DNA from 2 places in the Paenibacillus sp. AD87 genome. Region 2 is predicted to be linked to the other one. Evidence: a T-box and tRNA genes for the amino acid it is inferred to sense, from the RefSeq annotation. Region 2 holds a T-box; the other holds one or more tRNA genes.
The links. A T-box is a leader RNA that pairs with one kind of tRNA and senses whether it is charged. The one in region 2 lies ahead of tyrS (tyrosine--tRNA ligase), so its partner is inferred to be a tRNA-Tyr.
Positions count from the first base shown of each region.

Region 1: it encodes a tRNA-Tyr, which carries the amino acid that the T-box ahead of tyrS (tyrosine--tRNA ligase) is inferred to sense. The anticodon was not compared.

Region 1 is NZ_LXQN01000022.1:653,064-656,332, forward strand. It holds gene iolD (3D-(3,5/4)-trihydroxycyclohexane-1,2-dione acylhydrolase (decyclizing)) at 1-680, opposite strand, end outside; tRNA gene gpAD87_RS31180 (tRNA-Gly) at 999-1,069, opposite strand; tRNA gene gpAD87_RS31185 (tRNA-Pro) at 1,079-1,152, opposite strand; tRNA gene gpAD87_RS31190 (tRNA-Leu) at 1,160-1,238, opposite strand; tRNA gene gpAD87_RS31195 (tRNA-Arg) at 1,254-1,330, opposite strand; tRNA gene gpAD87_RS31200 (tRNA-Gly) at 1,338-1,412, opposite strand; tRNA gene gpAD87_RS31205 (tRNA-Leu) at 1,423-1,503, opposite strand; tRNA gene gpAD87_RS31210 (tRNA-Lys) at 1,510-1,585, opposite strand; tRNA gene gpAD87_RS31215 (tRNA-Tyr) at 1,593-1,678, opposite strand; tRNA gene gpAD87_RS31220 (tRNA-Thr) at 1,688-1,763, opposite strand; tRNA gene gpAD87_RS31225 (tRNA-Phe) at 1,782-1,857, opposite strand; tRNA gene gpAD87_RS31230 (tRNA-Asp) at 1,954-2,031, opposite strand; tRNA gene gpAD87_RS31235 (tRNA-Met) at 2,059-2,132, opposite strand; tRNA gene gpAD87_RS31240 (tRNA-Val) at 2,152-2,227, opposite strand; tRNA gene gpAD87_RS31245 (tRNA-Glu) at 2,353-2,424, opposite strand; tRNA gene gpAD87_RS31250 (tRNA-Asn) at 2,429-2,504, opposite strand; tRNA gene gpAD87_RS31255 (tRNA-Ala) at 2,506-2,581, opposite strand; tRNA gene gpAD87_RS31260 (tRNA-Ile) at 2,610-2,683, opposite strand; rRNA gene rrf (5S ribosomal RNA) at 2,722-2,838, opposite strand; rRNA gene gpAD87_RS31270 (23S ribosomal RNA) at 2,919-3,269, opposite strand, start outside.
Region 2 is NZ_LXQN01000007.1:1,528,496-1,531,764, forward strand. It holds gene gpAD87_RS06990 (protein adenylyltransferase SelO) at 1-149, shown strand, start outside; gene gpAD87_RS06995 (Imm63 family immunity protein) at 216-674, shown strand; gene gpAD87_RS07000 (DMP19 family protein) at 680-1,111, shown strand; T-box leader at 1,229-1,450, shown strand; gene tyrS (tyrosine--tRNA ligase) at 1,570-2,829, shown strand; gene gpAD87_RS07010 (YxcD family protein) at 2,983-3,261, opposite strand; gene gpAD87_RS07015 (hypothetical protein) at 3,267-3,269, opposite strand, start outside.

The DNA of each region.
Region 1 (3,269 bases), on a different contig from region 2:
GCAATCTGCTGCGCTGCCCGTTCTATTGCCGCCTGGACCGGAGGACGACGGTCCAGGTAATGCACCTTGCGGGCGAAGAACGATTCAGGGTAATCGTACGCCTCTGCCTGCACATCCTGCGGCAGCGCCAGCGTTACCGCGCCCGTCTCCGCCGGGTCCATCAACACGCGCATCGCCTGCGTGGCAGCAATCATCAGCTGTTCAGGACGCACGATGCGATCCCAGTATTTGCTGACCGCTTTGAACGGATCAGTGGCTGAAATAGTATAATCGCCGCTTACCTCCAGTTGTTGCAGCACGGGATCTGGTTCACGCGTAGCAAAGTTATCACCTGGAAGCAGTAAAACGGGAATACGATTGACCGTTGCCGTTGCCGCTGCGGTAATCATGTTCAGCGCTCCTGGTCCGATGGATGTTGTGCAGGCATAAATCTGTCTACGGTTCTTCTGCTTGGCATAGGCCGCTGCCGTATGTACCATGCCTTGTTCATTTTTACCCTGCATATACGTCAGACTTCCAGAACTACGCTCCAGCGCCTCTCCAATACCAGTTACGTTGCCGTGACCGAAAATGCCGATAACACCTTTCACAAACTTGGTTTCCACCCCATCAACGGAAATATATTGCTGGTCCAGATATCGGAGCAGTGCCTGAGCCATCGTCAGTCTAATGGTTGTCATGGAAAAATCATCTCCCTTCCCTTCACGGGTTAAGCGCTTAATCTAAGTTAAGTTTAAGCGCCTTACCCCTGAAGGTTAAGCGCTTAATTGATATAGTATTACAGGCTGAAGGATTAGGCAAGATATTTTTGTAAGCGTTTTACAAAACGGCAAATAAACATAGCTTTATCAATGTGGTATTGTGTATTATCCCACTGTTAATAAAGCTATGATCCGGTAAATTAATAGTATTGGAGTGAATGTTCGGAGAGCGATGAAAACGTTAAAAAAATACAAAAAAGAGATGGCAGAAACCATCTCTTTTTTGTATTTCTATAAAGCGGGTGATGGGAATCGAACCCACGCTATTAGCTTGGAAGGCTAAAGTTCTACCATTGAACTACACCCGCATGTAAAAATCGGGATGACACGATTTGAACATGCGACCCCCTGGTCCCAAACCAGGTGCTCTACCAAGCTGAGCTACATCCCGTTATCTATACCGGCGAGAGGACTCGAACCTCCACGGTTTCCCACTCGATTTTGAGTCGAGCGCGTCTGCCATTCCGCCACGCCGGCATATGAAGTTATAAATGGCGCGCCCTGAGAGATTCGAACTCCCGGCCTTTTGATTCGTAGTCAAACGCTCTATCCAGCTGAGCTAAGGGCGCAAAATATTGGAGCGGAAGACGGGAATCGAACCCGCGACCCTCGCCTTGGCAAGGCGATGCTCTACCGCTGAGCCACTTCCGCATATAAGGGATGCGCGTGGAGGGACTTGAACCCCCACGTCAAAGACGCTAGATCCTAAGTCTAGTGCGTCTGCCAATTCCGCCACACGCGCATATAATGGTGAGTCATGAAGGGCTCGAACCTTCGACACCCTGATTAAAAGTCAGGTGCTCTACCAACTGAGCTAATGACTCGAAAAACTGGTGGAGGATGATGGATTCGAACCACCGAACCCGTACGGGAGCAGATTTACAGTCTGATGCGTTTGGCCGCTTCGCTAATCCTCCAGGATTACATGGTGCCGGCGAGAGGACTTGAACCCCCAACCTACTGATTACAAGTCAGTTGCTCTACCAGTTGAGCTACACCGGCATATTAAGTTGTGATAAATGGTGGCTCGGGACGGAATCGAACCGCCGACACGAGGATTTTCAGTCCTCTGCTCTACCGACTGAGCTACCGAGCCACGATAAAGTTTAATCTTGGAACGTTACACTTTATCTAGGGCGTTCGGTGCCATATTGCAGATTAAGTGAACAACTTCCTCATGTAAAGATTAACATGGCGGAACCGACGGGATTCGAACCCGCGATCTCCTGCGTGACAGGCAGGCATGTTAGGCCAACTACACCACGGTTCCAGATCACTTTCTTGAAAGAAAGTATAATTGCGGGGGCAGGATTTGAACCTGCGGCCTTCGGGTTATGAGCCCGACGAGCTACCGGGCTGCTCCACCCCGCGTCGTTATTTAGATACTATATGGTGGAGGCTGAGGGGATCGAACCCCCGACCCTCTGCTTGTAAGGCAGATGCTCTCCCAGCTGAGCTAAGCCTCCATGTAAATATGACCCGTAGGGGATACTCTCACTTCGTTCGAGACTGCGAAGCCATTGCTAACGAAGTTTATCCTCCGACGAACCTTTGGGATTCTCATCCCATTTTAAGCTAATAAATATAGCTATGACCCGTAGGGGATTCGAACCCCTGTTACCTCCGTGAAAGGGAGGTGTCTTAACCCCTTGACCAACGGGCCTTAATGGCTCCCCGAACAGGACTCGAACCTGTGACAACTCGATTAACAGTCGAGTGCTCTACCAACTGAGCTATCAGGGAATGGTGGAGCCAAGCGGGATCGAACCGCTGACCTCCTGCTTGCAAGGCAGGCGCTCTCCCAGCTGAGCTATGGCCCCATACACTTTAGTATATCTGGTATTACTATGGGCCCTGGTGGACTCGAACCACCGGCCTCACCCTTATCAGAGGTGCGCTCTAACCAACTGAGCTAAGGGCCCCTATGAAAAATCGAAAAAAAATACCCCAAAGGGGTTTCGCTTGGCGGCGTCCTACTCTCCCAGGACCCTGCGGTCCAAGTACCATCGGCGCTAGAGGGCTTAACGGTCGTGTTCGGGATGGGTACGTGTGGAACCCCTCCGCCATCGCCACCAAACGCATAGCTTAGCTTACATTCAGAGATCATTCTCTGAAAACTAGATCCGAAACGAAATGTGCGATTTATAACTTGCATATTTGGATAAGCCCTCGACCGATTAGTACTGGTCAGCTCCATGCATTGCTGCACTTCCACCCCCAGCCTATCTACCTCGTCGTCTTCAAGGGGTCTTACATACTGGGAAATCTCATCTTGAGGGGGGCTTCACGCTTAGATGCTTTCAGCGCTTATCCCTTCCGTACATAGCTACCCAGCGGTGCTCCTGGCGGAACAACTGGTACACCAGCGGTACGTCCATCCCGGTCCTCTCGTACTAAGGACAGCTCCTCTCAAATTTCCTACGCCCACGACAGATAGGGACCGAACTGTCTCACGACGTTCTGAACCCAGCTCGCGTACCGCTTTAATGGGCGAACAGCCCAACCCTT
Region 2 (3,269 bases):
ACCGAGCGGAGAATCACGGAGATCTTAGTGTGATGGAGAAACTTCTTGCTGTTCTTTCAAACCCGTTTGCACATTCTACCGAACAAGCTGAGTACGCGGAACTGCCTACGCAGTGCGATACCTCCTACCGGACTTTCTGTGGAACCTGATTGAAAACTTGTTATGAAGAGGCTGCCATTGGCAGCTTTTTCATTATCATGTCAAAAGGAGATTTTATGTCCAACATACTAAGCAAAACAGAGATTGCAAAAACTCTTTTTCAGTTGCTTGAGCGGACATCCTTCCGCAGGCAGCAGATTGAGGACTATGTTAACCGCTTGTTTGAGAGCTTTAAAGGGGAAGGAGTTCCATATGTAGAGATTGAAAATGATGCATATATAGTTCGTATATACGAGCGTGGCATGGTTATGTTGGAAAAAAGAATGGAACAGACGGAAGAAGTAATCTACTGGCTGCTGGAGGATATCATTTTTACGGCAGCGCATGTGGAATTGCTGAAACGATATGGTGTGGATAATAAACAGACACACTTGAATTACACAAACGCAGTGACGCAAGAATTGACCCAAAGTGTTGAGAAGGCTGTCCAACAGCTTGGAGATCCTTACTTGTATTGGCATCAGACGGGTAAACGGCAAGATCTGGAGAGGCTGGAACCAAGAAAAGAGAGGTGATTGACATGAGTGAACAGGATATTAATGATGTGTGGTATGAATATGCGTTAACCTTTGTGGGGAAAAAGAATGAATCCGCTCAGGGCTGGGCTGCGTTAACAACGAATGAACAGGAAATTGCTGCTTTATGGCTGCTAGAGATGGACGTTTTTAACGGTGGTTTTGTTCAATTTTTCTGCAACTGGGGCGAAGAGGTATACCTATACGCGTTGCAGGCATTACATACCATTGGTGCGACTCAAGTAATGGACATCATAAAGTCAGCATATGGCTGCATTAAGCATTTGGGAGAGGATGAAAGACTTGCTGAACTGTGGGATATTCCTAAGTTTCTAACAGTAGAGGAGGAGCAACATCTTGATGTGCTGGATCAGCAATTTTGGAACAATGAAGATCAGATTGCAAAAAGGCTTATGCTTATTACCACGAGAAGTTGAACATGATGTCTTTATAAACTTTGGCGTAGGCACTCATCTGTTGCTCTATATAAAGATTAAATACTTGGCCTTGCAATGATATTAACGTTCGGCTATACTGGCTATAAATTGAATACATGAATTACGTTGATAGAGCGCAGTAGCGGCTTTGTCCCTGTTACAGAAAGTCAGGGGTTGATGGAACCTGATACATACAAGGGCTGCGAATTACACTCTGGAGTACTTGGGTAATGCCAAGCGGAATGGCAAACGATATTTTGCTGAAAGCGGTATGGACAGCGTGTGAGTTGTTGTCTGTGCAAGTTGGGTGGTACCACGGTTATGATAATCGTCCCTATGTCTATTGAAGACAAGGCGGCGATTTTTTTGTGTCCAAAAAAGCCTCGCCCGGCTTAGCTCCTTGTGAATTAACGTAGATCATGGCCTAATACCAATGCATAGAGAAGGGGTTGTTTGTTTTGAATATTATTGATGAACTGGAATGGCGCGACGCCATTAATCAACAGACAGATGCGGAGGGTCTGCGTGAGCTGACAGAGACCACGTCGGTTTCATTGTATTGCGGAGTTGACCCTACAGGAGACAGCATGCACATCGGACATTTGATTCCGTTCATGATGCTGAAACGTTTCCAACTCGCTGGGCACCGTCCAGTCATTCTAATTGGTGGGGCAACAGGAACGATTGGTGATCCAAGTGGTCGTCAATCGGAACGTTCCCTGCAAACGTTGGAAGAGGTCCAAGCCAATGTAGATGCTCTGACTGCACAAATGAAAAAGCTTTTCGTAACGGATGGCGACAATCAGGTACGTATGGTCAATAACTACGACTGGACACACAAAATCAATGTGATTGAATTTTTGCGTGACTACGGTAAGAACTTTAACCTCAACACGATGCTAGCCAAAGATGTGGTTGCGAGCAGACTGGAAGATGGAATTTCGTTTACCGAGTTCTCCTACCAGATTCTCCAATCGCTCGATTACCTGCACCTGTTCCAACATGAGGATGTACAGCTGCAAATCGGCGGTTCCGATCAATGGGGCAACATTACAAGCGGTCTGGACCTGATCCGTAAAAAAGAAGGGCCAGAAGCTAAAGCTTACGGTCTGACGATCCCGCTGATGCTCAAATCCGACGGAACGAAATTCGGTAAATCCGCAGGCGGGTCCATCTGGCTTGATGCGAATAAGACGACTCCATTCGAATTCTACCAGTTCTGGGCGAACACGGATGACCGTGATGTAATCAAATACCTGAAATACTTCACATTCCTAAGCAAAGAAGAAATTGAAGCTTTGGCTGAAAAGGTAGAAACGGAGCCCCACAAGCGTGAAGCACAAAAGGCACTCGCTGAAGAAATGACGAAATTTGTTCACGGCGACGACATGCTGGAGCAGGCGAAACGCATTACCGCAGCACTCTTCAGCGGAGACATTCGTTCCCTTACAGCTGACGAAATCGAGCAGGGCTTTAAAGAAATGCCGACCTTCGAAACCGATGGTGAAGCAAAAAATATTGTAGACTGGCTCGTGGATCTTGGCCTGGAGCCATCCAAACGTCAGGCGCGTGAGGATGTCACCAAAGGGGCCATTTCCATGAATGGTGAGAAAGTTACGGAACTGGAATTCACGGTCTCTGCAGAGCACGCAATCGGTGGTAAATTCATCATTATCCGTAAAGGCAAGAAAAACTACAGTCTGGTGAAATTGAAGTAGCCATAAGATTACATTATGAATCTTGGGAAGGTAGATGCAAAGGTTTCATCTTCCCAAGGAACACAAAAAAAGGACCGTCTCCAATCATGTCAATGACATCATGGAGACAGTCCTTTTTATATTCCATCCGCAAATGGCTTATTAGTTATTCATTTATTGATTCACAATCGCTGTGATCTCTTCATCCAGATCCAGTCTTACATTCTCACGGTAAGCCCGAATGTCGTATTCACTGTGCAGGTAGCGCAGGATCGCTTCAATCATGTTGGATTCGACCAGATACTGACTGCGGCCTTGAATCCAGACTTCTGCGGAATATCCCGTATCTTCTTCCCAGCTCAGTTCCACATTGACATCGGTTGGGCGAACACCCTTGCGTTCAGCCATGTGAATACAGATCGCGTTGACAATTTCATCCATGCTTAGAACCATAGAGATTA